3 regions of the Kitasatospora sp. NPDC034533 genome follow, and region 1 is predicted to be linked to each of the others. Evidence: riboswitches for the same ligand, from Rfam matches in the RefSeq annotation. Region 1 holds a riboswitch; each other region holds the start of a gene.
What was found. A riboswitch is a leader RNA that binds a small molecule or an ion and turns the genes downstream of it on or off. The one in region 1 is predicted to bind cobalamin.
Positions count from the first base shown of each region.

Region 2: another riboswitch for cobalamin. It lies ahead of ACZ55U_RS30535 (ribonucleoside-diphosphate reductase subunit alpha); the one in region 1 lies ahead of ACZ55U_RS11870 (ABC transporter substrate-binding protein).
Region 3: another riboswitch for cobalamin. It lies ahead of ACZ55U_RS28425 (peptidase); the one in region 1 lies ahead of ACZ55U_RS11870 (ABC transporter substrate-binding protein).

Region 1 is NZ_JBVITE010000012.1:116,481-120,635, forward strand. It holds gene ACZ55U_RS11865 (FecCD family ABC transporter permease) at 1-678, opposite strand, end outside; gene ACZ55U_RS11870 (ABC transporter substrate-binding protein) at 675-1,688, opposite strand; cobalamin riboswitch at 1,751-1,955, opposite strand; gene ACZ55U_RS11875 (amidohydrolase) at 2,311-4,050, shown strand; gene ACZ55U_RS11880 (helix-turn-helix transcriptional regulator) at 4,079-4,155, shown strand, end outside.
Region 2 is NZ_JBVITE010000058.1:13,648-17,802, reverse strand. It holds gene ACZ55U_RS30540 (hypothetical protein) at 1-827, opposite strand, end outside; cobalamin riboswitch at 1,188-1,313, shown strand; gene ACZ55U_RS30535 (ribonucleoside-diphosphate reductase subunit alpha) at 1,507-3,918, shown strand; gene ACZ55U_RS30530 (ribonucleotide-diphosphate reductase subunit beta) at 3,918-4,155, shown strand, end outside.
Region 3 is NZ_JBVITE010000050.1:52,704-56,858, forward strand. It holds gene ACZ55U_RS28420 (flagellar hook-length control protein FliK) at 285-764, opposite strand; gene ACZ55U_RS28425 (peptidase) at 794-1,870, opposite strand; cobalamin riboswitch at 1,970-2,089, opposite strand; gene ACZ55U_RS28430 (enoyl-CoA hydratase) at 2,299-3,072, opposite strand; gene mmsB (3-hydroxyisobutyrate dehydrogenase) at 3,069-3,953, opposite strand; gene ACZ55U_RS28440 (enoyl-CoA hydratase/isomerase family protein) at 3,950-4,155, opposite strand, start outside.

The DNA of each region.
Region 1 (4,155 bases):
GGCCAGCGCGACCGCGACCAGGAAGACGGCGGTGGGCCACCGTACGCCTGCGACCGAACCCAGCGTCCACTCCATGACGCCGCGTGCCGCGTTGCGGTCCCCGAGGACCATCACGACGAACGAGGTGTAGGCCCCGCACATCTGCCCGACCGCGATGCCGGCGAGCACCGTCCGGGTGGTCGGCAGCGACCGGGTGCGCGCGCCGGCCAGTGCCAGGACGACGACCGCGGCGAGCAGGGCGCCGGCGAAGGCCGCCGTCGACACCGCGCCGGTGCCGACGGCGCCGGACACGCCGACGCCGAGGACGATCACGGTGACCGCGCCGGCGGCGGCGCCGTCCGAGATCCCGAGCAGGAAGGGATCGGCCAGGTCGTTGCCGGTCAGCGTCTGCAACACCGCGCCGCAGACCGCGAGGCCGGCGCCGGTGGCGGCCGCCCCCAGAACCCGGGGCAGCCGCAACTGCCAGACGATCTGGTCGTCCAGCAGCGTCACCGGCGGATCGCCCAGCCCGAGGCGGCGCACCACGACATCGAGCACCGTCCGGACCGACTCGTGCTGCGAGCCCACGGCCAGGCCGAGGAGCACGGTGGCCAGCAGCAGGGCCGCACCGACGGCCAGGGCCGCCGCCGCGCGGCCCGGACCGGCGGGCCGCGCGACGGGGCGGGGTGCGGTGGTCATGAAGCCGGGTGCAGTCGGCCCAGCCCCTCGGACACTCGGGCGGCGCCGTCGGCGAGCAGCACGCCGGGTGTCGACTCCGAGAACGGCACCACCACGAACGCCTTGCGCCGCACGGCGGTGAGCTTGCTCAGCACCGGGTCGTTCTCCAGGTAGTCGATCTTGGACTGGGCCGTGTCCCAGCCGGCGTCCGCGACCACGATGGCGTCCGGGTCCGCCGCGACGACCTTCTCCCAGCTCACGTTCTGCCAGCCACCGGGCAGGTCCGCGAAGACGTTGCGGGCGCCCACGGCGTCGAGCACGAGCTGCGGTCCGCCACGGCCGGCCCCGACGAACGGCGCCTTGGTGTCCGAGTCGTACCACAGGACCTTCAGGTCCTTGCCCGCGGCCGCCGCCTTGAGCTGGTCCAGCTGCTGCTCCTGCTCCCGCCGGATCGAGGCGGCCCGCTCCTGGACGCCGAAGACCTCGGCGACGTCGTTCAGTTCGCCCCACGCCGCCTGCCAGGTCGTCGGCGGCACCTGGCTCTTGTCCGCGCAGCCGAACGGGGACAGGTACGACGGGACGCCCTGTCCGCGCAGCTCCTCCCGGGTGCCCGCGACCTTGTCGGTGAACGCGCTGGCGTAGGAGGCGTACAGGAAGTCGGGACGGGCCGCGAGGAGCTTCTCCTTCGTCGGGTAGTCCTTGGAGAGCACCGGGACGGAGTCGTAGGCCGCCTTCCACTTCTCCGGGACGGAGTCGTCGAGGTAGGCGGTACCGGCCATGCGGGACTGGAGGCCGAGGGCCAGGGCCACCTCGGTGGCGCCCTGGTTGAGCGTCACCAGCCGCTCGGGCGGCGCGGAGACCGTCACGGTGGTCCCGCAGTTGTCCACGCTGACGGGCGAGGCACTTCCGGTCGTCCCACCGGACGCGACGGGCGCGGGGGCGCTCGTGCAGGCTCCGAGCACGCCGAGGAACAGGAAGGTCGCGACCGCCCGGCCGACGCGCACCGGACCTGTGGGGCGTACCGGACGCACGGAACGTATGGACGGAAATGGGCGCGGCGGAGCGCTGGGCACGTGTTCTCCAAAACCCTCGTGGAACATGTCGCGCCGTGGCCGGTCTCCTGGCTTCCGCATCGACGCGCCGCGGCCGACCTTCCCGAGCGGTTCTTCCGACCCGCCCAGTGGCCCTGACCGCTGGGTAAGCCGGTCAGCGAGGGCCGCGGAACTCCGCGGCAACAGTGGCGAGGGCCGCACCGGACTTCGACCGGTTTCCCGAACACCACGGCGATGGCACCGTACCAGGCGTGGTCAGGCCGGATGCCGGCCAGGTCGTGGGGTGATCGTTCCGGGTCGTTCCCCGACGGGCTCCGCCACCGCGCCGCTTCGGAACCGAACGTCCCGCGGCAACTGACCGGCCGCCAGCCCCGCGACGACTGACCGGCCGCCGGCCCCGCGGCGGCGGCCCGGTGAACCGGCGGACCCCACGGCTCCCCGGCCGAGCCGCGCGAGGGGCGCCGGCAGCGGGCGCGGATAGGGCGCGGATCGGGCGCGTATCGGTGGAACGACCGATGTGCGGGCGGCCCTGGCGCGGCCATAGTCCAGGGAGGAGCGCCCGCGGACGGCCGCGCGCGCCCGCCTCCCGAAAGGTCGCCCTGTGCACACGTACGCGGATCTGGTGTTTCTCGACGGACAGGTGGTCACGGTCGACGCGGACTTCTCCGTCGCCTCGGCCCTGGCGGTGACCGGAGGGGTCATCAGCGCCGTCGGCCGCAGGGACGACGTCGCACCGCTCATCGGGCCGCGCACCCGGGTCGTCGACCTGCGGGGGGCGACCCTGCTGCCCGGTATCAACGACTCCCACCTGCACGGTTGCGCCTTCGGCATGTCCACCCCGCCGCTCTCCCTCGACCTCGGACACCCCGCGGTGTCCTCGCTGCGGGACGTGGCCGAGGCGGTACGGGAGGCGGTCGGGCGGACCCCGGCCGGGCAGTGGGTCACCGGGCACGGCTGGGACACCGGGTACCTCGACGAGTGCCTCCAGGACCCGTCGCGCACGCCCTCGCGGCGCGACCTCGACGCGGTGAGCCCGGACCACCCCGTGGTGCTGTACTCCTTCTCCGGGCACGCCACCTGGGTCAACTCCAAGGCCCTGGAGCTCATCGGGATCGACCGCGGCACCGTCGCCCCGCCCGGCGGAGCCATCGTCGTGGACGAGACGGGGGAGCCCACCGGGCTGCTCCACGAAGGGGCCCAGGCCCTCGTCCAGAACGCGCTGCCGCCGCTCAGCCGCCAGGAGCGGACCGACGCGATCAGGGCGGCCCTCGCCACCCTCGCCCGGCTCGGCGTGACCAGCTACACCGAGCCCGGACTGGGCCCCGGCGGCGAGGGCATCATGCGGGGCGCTCTCGGCGCGGAGACCCTCGACGTCTACCGAGGCCTGCTGGCCGACGGCGAACTGACCGCCCGCGTCGGCGTCCTGCTGCTGCCCACCGGCATGGCGAGCACCACCGAGGAGTTCGCCCGAGGCCTCGCGGAGCTCGGCGCACCGGGCGACACCGATCCGCGCCGCCTCGCGGTCCACGGGGTCAAGGTCTTCGCCGACGGCATCGTCCCCAACAAGACCGCCTGGATGCACGAACCGTACGTCGGCGGCGGCTGCGGCTCCCTGTGCGTCGGCGGCGACACCGACACCGAGCGCACCGCCGGGATCGGCGCCATGATCCGGCTCGCCCACGCCGCCGGGCACCAGTTGGGCGTCCACGTCACCGGAGACCGGGCCATCGACACCGTCGTGGACGCCTTCGCCGAGGCCGTGGCCGAGCACCCGCGCGCCGACGCCCGCCACTACGTCATCCATGGCGACTTCCTCACCGCGCACAGCATGGAGGTGCTGGCCGCGCACGGCTTCGGCGTCAACATGAACCCCACCATCAAGTGGACGGTCGCGGACATGGAGGAGGACCTCGTCGGCGCCGAACGGGCCGCGTACGCGTGGCCGTACCGCGACGCCATCGACGCCGGCGTGCGGGTCGCCAGCGGCTCCGACGCGCCCGTCACCCACCCCGACTGGCGCCAGGGCCTCGCCACCATGATGCTGCGCGAGTCCAAGGCGGCCGGCCGGGTCAGCGGCCCGGAGCAGCGCATCGGCCTGGCGGAGGCGCTGCGCACCTACACGATCGACGCGGCCTGGCAGGACTTCGCCGACGACTGGAAGGGCTCGCTGGAGGTGGGCAAGGCCGCGGACCTGTGCGTGCTCGACGGGGACCTGCTCGCCGCCGACCCCCGGGACATCCCGGCGATGCCCGTCGTCCTGACCGTCATGGACGGGCGGATCGTGCACGAGGTCCCGCGCGTGCACGAGGCCCCGGGCGTTGAGGAGGCCCCGCGCGTTTGACGCATTCCGGGCACATGATCATCCTTGGATGATGGCAGCGGAGCGGAACGTGGCGCGGATCCTGGACGCGGCCGTCGGCGTCCGCGAGGCCGCCCGGAGCGCGGT
Region 2 (4,155 bases), on a different contig from region 1:
GAACCCTCGACCGTGAAGTAGTCGTACCGGCCCAGGCTGTTGTGCGTGCCGGTGCAGCCGGCGCCGGCACAGAACGCCGGCGATCCGGGGGCGGGCGCGCCCTTGAGCTGGCCGGTGAAGTTCTTCAGCGCGGTCTCGGCCTGGATCTTGTGGTCGAAGACCGCCACGCCGACGGTGACCGCGCTGTCGCCGGAGACGTACGTCGCCCGGAGCACCTGCTGGCACCCCTGGTCTCCGAGCACCTTGCCCAGCCCGCCGGTCGTGGAGTTGCCGTCCCAGCAGGGCGAGTCCAGCGCCACCACGACCCGGTTCCAGGTGGCGCCGTTGATGGTCACCTGGAGCGCGGAGAACAGCGCGCCCGCGTCCTGCGGCGCCGGGTCGCTGGCGGCCTCCCAGATCGGCTTCGACGGGTCGTCGGGCTGGCCGCCCTGCGAACCGGACACGCTCACGGGTGCGGTCGGCTGGGTGGACGAGACCGTCGTCGTGCCGTTGTCCTTCTTGCCCCGGAACAGCAGCACGCCACCGGCGGCCAAGCCGCCCACCACGGCGACCGCGGCCACCACGCCGATGACCTTCATCCGCCGACGGCGCTTGCCCTCGGCCTCGTTGCGGTCCGCGAGCGCGTCCCAGTCCGGCTCGACCCGCTGCGGCGGGACCGGCTGCTGGAGGTGCCACTGCGGCCGGGGCTGCGGCTGTCCCACCGGCTGGGGCTGTCCGAGCGGCTGCGGGTGCGGGTGCGGCTGCCCGACCGGCGGAGCCGACTGCGGCGGCTGCGGCGGCTGCGGCATCGAGGGAACGGGCTGCGCGACCGGCTGCGCCGCAGGCATCACCGGTCCGTACGAGGCGGGCGGCGGCCCGAAACCCCCGCTCGGCGGCGGCACCGGACCAGGCGCCACCGGCTGCTGACTCTGTGCGCCCCCCGGCCCGGCGGGAGGCGTTCCCTGCGGCCCTTGCCCGGGTGCGCCGGTTCCGTCGCTCATGCGCCCAGATCGTAGGGCATCCTCCTGACCGCCGAGCGTCCCGGTGACCATTCCGTATCGAAACCAGGACGCCCACACCCCGCTTCCGAGGCCCGCCCAGGTGTCCCGGGGCCTTCCCCAGCCGCCTCTCCGGTACCGCTGGTCATCACCCCGACACGCAACTCCGTACTACATCTGGGGTCGCTTCAGGGAGACACCACTACATGTATGCTCGCTTCTGCTGTCGATGCAGGGGAACCCGGTGCGAATCCGGGACTGCCCCGCAGCGGTGTGCGGGCGGCTCCAGCAGCCGTGACCGCGAGTCCGAGTACCTGCCGACGGCGTGCGCCACGGCCCTCCCGCAGAGGCCGCGCCAGCACGAGCAGTACCCCTCCGGGCCTCGCGGGCGGGCCGGGGAGTCACCGTCGCGCGACGCCGCCTGCGTTCGTGCCGTGCTCCCCTGCCCCGATCGGCCCGGCGGCCCCCCGATCACCGCCGCCGATCGCCGCCAGGAGAGAGCGCCTTGACCACCGCCGCCTCAGCCACCCTGCCCGCCCAGGGCACCGGTACCGCCTTCACCGACCCGACGGTCTCCGACCCCGGCGGCGCCCTGCTGCGGCTGCTCACCGACCGCAGCACCGACCTCACCGAGGTCGACCCCGGCCATGTCGCCGCCGCCGCGCTGCGCGGGCGCCACGCCGGCTCGGACTTCGCCGAGCTGCGCGGGCTGGCCGTGGACGCCGCCGCGTCGATGATCGCCGAGGACCCGCAGTACTCGAAGCTGGCCGCCCGCCTGCTCGCGCTGGAGATCGTCGACGAGGCGAACAGCCAGGGCTCGGTCTCCTTCTCCGCCTCGATCGCCGTCGGCCACGCCGAGGGCCTGATCGGCGACACCACCGCGGCCTTCGTCGCCAAGCACGCCGCCGCCCTGGACGCGCTGATCGACACCGCGGGCGACGACCGCTTCGAGTACTTCGGCCTGCGCACCGTGCAGTCCCGCTACCTGCTGCGCCACCCGATCACCCGCAAGGTGATCGAGACCCCGCAGCACTTCCTGCTCCGCGTCGCCTGTGGCCTGGCGGTCGGCGACACCGAGCAGTCCGTGCGCGAGGTCGCCGAGCTGTACGGCCTGATGAGCCGCCTGGAGTACCTGACCTCCTCGCCGACGCTCTTCAACTCCGGCACCCGGCACCCCCAGATGTCCAGCTGCTACCTGCTCGACTCGCCGCTGGACAACCTGGACTCGATCTACAACCGCTACGCGCAGATCGCCCGCCTCTCCAAGCACGCCGGCGGCATCGGCCTGTCCTACTCGCGCATCCGCTCGCGCGGCAGCCTGATCCGCGGCACCAACGGCAAGTCCAACGGCATCGTGCCGTTCCTGCGCACCCTCGACTCCTCGGTCGCCGCCGTCAACCAGGGCGGCCGGCGCAAGGGCGCGGCCTGCGTCTACCTGGAGACCTGGCACGCCGACATCGAGGAGTTCCTGGAGCTGCGCGACAACACCGGCGAGGAGGCGCGCCGCACCCACAACCTCAACCTGGCGCACTGGATCCCGGACGAGTTCATGCGCCGGGTCAACGCCAACGAGGACTGGTCGCTGTTCTCCCCGGCCGACGTGCCCGAGCTGGTCGACCTGTGGGGCGCCGAGTTCGACGAGGCCTACCGCAAGGCCGAGCAGGCCGGCAAGGCCGTCCGCACCATCCCGGCGCAGACCCTGTACGCCCGCATGATGCGCACCCTGGCGCAGACCGGCAACGGCTGGATGACCTTCAAGGACGCCTCCAACCGCGCCGCCAACCAGACCGCGCTGCCGGGCCGCACCGTGCACTCCTCCAACCTGTGCACGGAGATCCTGGAGGTCACGGACGACTCCGAGACCGCCGTCTGCAACCTGGGCTCCGTCAACCTCGGCGCCCACGTGGCCGCTGACGCCCGGGCCGACGACCTGATCAACGCCATGGACTGGGAGCGGCTGGACGCCACCGTGCGCACCGCCGTCACCTTCCTCGACCGCGTGGTGGACATCAACTTCTACCCGACCACCGAGGCGGGCACCTCCAACTCCCGCTGGCGGCCGGTCGGCCTCGGCGTGATGGGCCTCCAGGACGTCTTCTTCAAGCTGCGGATCGACTTCGACTCCCCCGAGGCCGCGCGGCTGTCGACGCTCATCGCCGAGCGCATCATGCTCACCGCGTACGAGCGCTCCGCCGACCTGGCCGAGCAGCTCGGCCGCCACGAGGCGTACGGCGAGACCCGCGCCGCCCGCGGCGAGCTGCACATCGACCACTTCCCGACGGCCGCCCCGCAGTGGGGCGAGAAGTGGGACGCGCTGCGCGCCCGCATCGCCGTCACCGGTCTGCGCAACTCGCTGCTGCTGGCCATCGCGCCGACCGCGACCATCGCGTCCATCGCCGGTGTGTACGAGTGCATCGAGCCGCAGGTGTCCAACCTGTTCAAGCGCGAGACGCTGTCCGGCGAGTTCCTCCAGGTCAACCCGTACCTGGTGCGCGAGCTCAAGGAGCTCGGCGTCTGGGACCAGCAGACCCGCGACGCGCTGCGCGACGCCAACGGCTCCGTCCAGGAGCTGAACTGGCTGCCGGCCGAGGTGCGTTCGCTGTACCGCACGGCCTGGGAGCTGCCGCAGCGCGCGCTGATCGACCTGGCCGCGGCCCGGATGCCGTACCTGGACCAGAGCCAGTCCCTGAACCTGTTCATGGCGGCGCCGACCATCGGCAAGCTCAGCTCGATGTACGCCTACGCGTGGAAGGTCGGTCTCAAGACCACCTACTACCTGCGTTCGCGCCCGGCCACCCGCATCGCCCAGGCCGCGTCCGGCACCGCGCGTGCGGCGGCGCCCGCGCCGGTGCCCGTGAACACCCCCTCCCTCACCCCGGAGCAGGAGGCCGCCATCGCCTGCTCCCTGGAGAACCCCGAGTCCTGCGAGGCCTGCCAGTGATGTCCCAGTCCGAAGACCGCAAGATGCTGCTCGACCCCGGCTTCGAGCTGACCCTGCGTCCGATGCGCTACCCGTCGTTCTACGACCGTTACCGGGACGCCATCAAGAACACCTGGACGGTGGAGGAGGTGGACCTGCACTCGGACGTCGCCGACCTGGCGAAGCTCAACGAGGGCGAGCGGCACCTCATCGGGCGACTGGTCGCGTTCTTCGCGACGGGTGACTCGATCGTCTCCA
Region 3 (4,155 bases), on a different contig from region 1:
CCAGGCATTCCGGCTCACCCACCGTCAGGTGGGTCCACGGTTGCGGGTCAGCGCCGGAGTTCGACCGGCTTCCCCTGAATGCCGAGGGTGAAAATCGGTTCATCAGACCACGGTCGCTGACGGGTAGTCAACGGTACTCCGTGTCGATCGGATCACGGTCAGCACCGGGGTGGCCGGCTCGAACGCCCCACCCATCGGCACCGGGCGTGCCGCGGCAACCGGACTCCGGGCCGCCGGCGCCCGGCCCCTCCCGAAAGGAGCCGGGCCCCGGGGTGTTCCGGATGTCAGGGGGCCGTGATGCCCGGCTGGGCGCCGGCGCCGAAGGACCAGCCCTCGACGTCGCCCGGCGCCGGGTCGTAGCTGCCCGCGCCCAGGTTGCTGTACGACCAGGGGCCGCCGTGCTGGGCATGCCAGTACGACCAGTAGGCGCTGCCGCTCGGGTTGGTGCAGGTCGACGGCAAGGAGTTGATGGTGCAGACGAAGCCCGGGTAGCGCGGGTGGAAGGCGTACGAGAATCCGGCCCCGGTGAGCGCCGCCAGGCCGTTGGCCGGGTCGCCGAGCGCGCAGCCGGTCTGGATGCCGCCGCCGACGGCGGTGAAGTCGACCACGACGGTGACCCCGGTGGTGCCGGTGCAGGCTGCCGCCCGGGCCTGCGGGGCCTGGACGGCGGAGACGCCGAGCAGGCCGGCGGTGAGGGCCGCTGCGGCGGCGATGGAGCCGAGCGTACGGCGGGCCGGGCGGGCTGCGGTGAGGTTGTCGGTCATCGGTGAACTCCTCCTGGTCTCGGGCTCGTTCAGCGGAAGGTCGGCGCCGGGCAGGCCATCGTGGGGGCATCGGGGCGGGCGCCGGCGGCGGAGAGCGTGGCCAGCGGGGTGCCCGCAAAGCCGAGGACGGCCTGCGCCGTGGCCCGGGCACCGTTGCCCGCGTTGAAACCGGCCGCGTCGTAGGCGACGGCACCGCGCACCGCCGGGTCGGCGGAGCAGCCCTGCTGGAGCTTCACCAGTCGGTTCCAGCCCTTGAGGCCGGCAGTGAAGCGCCCGCCGGAGAGCAGCGCCTGGGTGGCCAGGCCCGTGGTGTTGGCGTTGGAGGTGGTGGCCCCGGCGGCCGCGAAGCCGCCGTCGGCGTTCTGGTGGGTGGTCAGCCAGGTGAGGCCGGCGTCCGCCTTGGCGGCACGGCCGGTGGCGGCGAGCGCCTGGACGGCGAGCGCGGTCGCGTCGGCGTCGCTCGTGCAGGTGCTCTGGCCGAAGGAGACCGGGTAACCGCCGTCCGCGCACTGGCTGTTCGCCAGGAAGTCGACGGCGGCGGCCGGGACGCCTCCGGGGGTGCGGTGCAGCGCGATCAGGGCGAGCGACTGGCCGAAGGCGTTGCTGTAGTCGCCCCACTGCGAGCGGTCGGAGAAGCGCCCCTCGGCGGTCTGGAGCGAGCGCAGCCGGGCCGGCAGGTCGACGCCGCCGAAAGAGGCCGGATTCGCGCCGCGGACCTCGGCGGCAAGCAGCAGCTTGGCCGTCGCACCCGCGTAGGCCTCGGTGGTGCCGTCGCCGAGGTAGCCGCTGATGATCTCGGGCTTCGCCAGCCAGGCGGTGGCCTTGGCCGCGGCCTCGTCCGAGCTGTGCGAGGCCGCGAAGGCCAGCACCGCGTCGGCGGTCAGGCCCTGGTCGGGGTAGGCGGTCCCGTTGAAGACGGACTCGAAGTGGTCGCCGTCGACGAGTTGGCGGGCCAGCCAGCCGCCCGCGGCGGCGTCGGGGCGGATCGTCGGCGACGAGGTGGCGGCGGCAGGTGCGGCGTGGGCGGCGGTGGCCGCCGGGAGCGCGGTGGCGACTGCGAGGGCGGGTATCGCGAGCAGACCGAGGGTACGGCGGAGCGCGGGCATGGGTGCCTTTCCGGGCCTGGACGCAGGGGCCCGGAGGACGTCGGCGACACGCCGGGCAGCCCTCGGAGCTCCGGCCCGCAGACCACGACGGGAGGAGGGGACGACACACCTCCGCCGCCGGGTACTCGGGCTCGCCGCCGGCGTGAGCAGGCGGCCTACCGTTGCGGGTCAGCGCCGGATTCGGACCGGACTTCCCCCAGCGGCGGAGTCACAACGTGACGGTCCATCATGGCGAAACGGAAAAGATCCGGTCAAGGGTTCGAGCGGCACGCCACGCTGCCCTGGCCTGTCTCGCGGCCGTATCCGACCGGCGGCCGGGCCGGGCCGGACACCGCCAGGCCGGGCCGGACACCCACCTGCTGAGCCGTTCCGGGCCCTGCGCAGCGTGCGCCGCCCCGGGACGCAGGGGCGGCGCAGCGCGTGGACGGTCAGCGGTGGGTAAAGGACGGCGGGCGCTTCTCCGCGAAGGCCGCCATGCCCTCCTTCTGGTCGGCCGTGGCGAACGTCGCGTGGAAGAGCCTGCGTTCGAAGCGGACGCCCTCGGCGAGGGTGGTCTCGAAGGCGCGGTTGACGCTCTCCTTCATCATGATCGCCGCCGGGGTGGACATCGCCGCGACCGTCTCGGCGGTGGCCAGCGCCTCGGACAGCAGCTGGTCCGCCGGGACGATCCGGGAGACCAGCCCGGCCCGCTCGGCCTCCTCGGCGCCCATCATCCGCCCGGTCAGGCACAGCTCCATGGCCTTCGCCTTGCCGACCGCCCGGGTCAGCCGCTGCGAGCCGCCGATGCCGGGGATCACCCCGAGCTTGATCTCCGGCTGCCCGAACTTCGCGGTGTCCGCCGCCAGCAGGATGTCGCACAGCATCGCCAGCTCGCAGCCACCGCCGAGCGCGTAGCCGGCGACGGCCGCGACGACCGGCTTGCGCAGGGCGGCGAAGCGGTCCCAGGCTGCGAACCAGTCGCCGAGGTAGGCGTCGACGAAGTCGAGGGACTGCATCTCCTTGATGTCGGCGCCGGCCGCGAAGGCCTTCTCCGAGCCGGTGACCACCAGCGCGCCGATCTCCGGGTCACGGTCGAACTCCGTGGCCGCCGCGACGACCTCGTTCATCAGCCGGCTGTTCAGCGCGTTGAGCGCCTTCGGGCGGTCGAGCGTGATCACCCCGACCCGGCCCTTGCGCTCGACCAGGATCGTGTCGTACGTCATGCGGTCTCCTCCCGGAGAGTGGTGATGATGGCCGAGAAGTCCAGGCCTGCGGCCTCGCCCCGGGCGAACGCGGCGAACAACTCGGCTGCCCGCCGGCCCAGTTCGACGGGTGCGGCGGAGGCGGCAGCGGCGTCGGCGGCCAGCCCGAGGTCCTTGGCCATCAGGGCCGCCGCGAACCCGGCCGCGTAGCCGCGGTTGGCCGGGCTGGTCGGAACCGGACCGGGCACCGGGCAGTTGCTGGTCAGCGCCCAGCACTGCCCGGAGGCTGCGGAGGCGACGTCGAACAGGGCCTGGTGACTGAGTCCGAGGCGCTCCCCGAGGACGAAGGCCTCGCTGACCGCGATCATGGAGACGCCGAGGATCATGTTGTTGCAGATCTTCGCGGCCTGCCCGGCACCAGTAGCCCCGCAATGGACGACCTGCTTGCCCATCGCCGCGAGCACCGGCTCGGCCTCGGCGAAGTCGGCGTCCTCGGCACCGACCATGAAGGTCAGGCTTGCCCCTTCGGCGCCGGCCACGCCTCCGGAGACGGGGGCGTCGACGGCGCGGTGCCCGGCGACCCGGGCGAGGTCGGCGGCCGCCCGGGCGTCCCCGACCGCGATGGTGGAGCAGTCGACGAACAGTGCTCCGGCTGCCGCCTCGGTCAACTCGGCGTAGACGTCGAGGACATGGCGCCCGGCCGGCAGCATGGTCAGCACCACGTCCGCCTCGCCGACGGCCTCGGCCGCCGAGCGCGCGATCGTCACTCCCTGTGCCGCGGCCTGGTCCCGGGCCGGGGCCGCGAGGTCGTAGCCGAACACCCGGTGGCCGGCCTTGACGAGGTTCGCGGCCATCGGACCGCCCATGTTGCCGAGTCCGACGAATCCGACGGTGTGGGTCACCAGCGCTCCAGGGGTGTGGTGGCGGCGAGGCCGAGTTCGCGCTCGCCGAGCGGGGCGAAGTAGCGGGCCACGGCGGCGGGTTCGACGGCGTCCAGCGTCGACGGGCTCCACTGCGGCTTGCGGTCCTTGTCGATCACCTGGGCCCGGATGCCCTCGGCGAGGTCCGGCGTGGCCAGGGCCGCGCAGGAGGTGCGGTACTCCT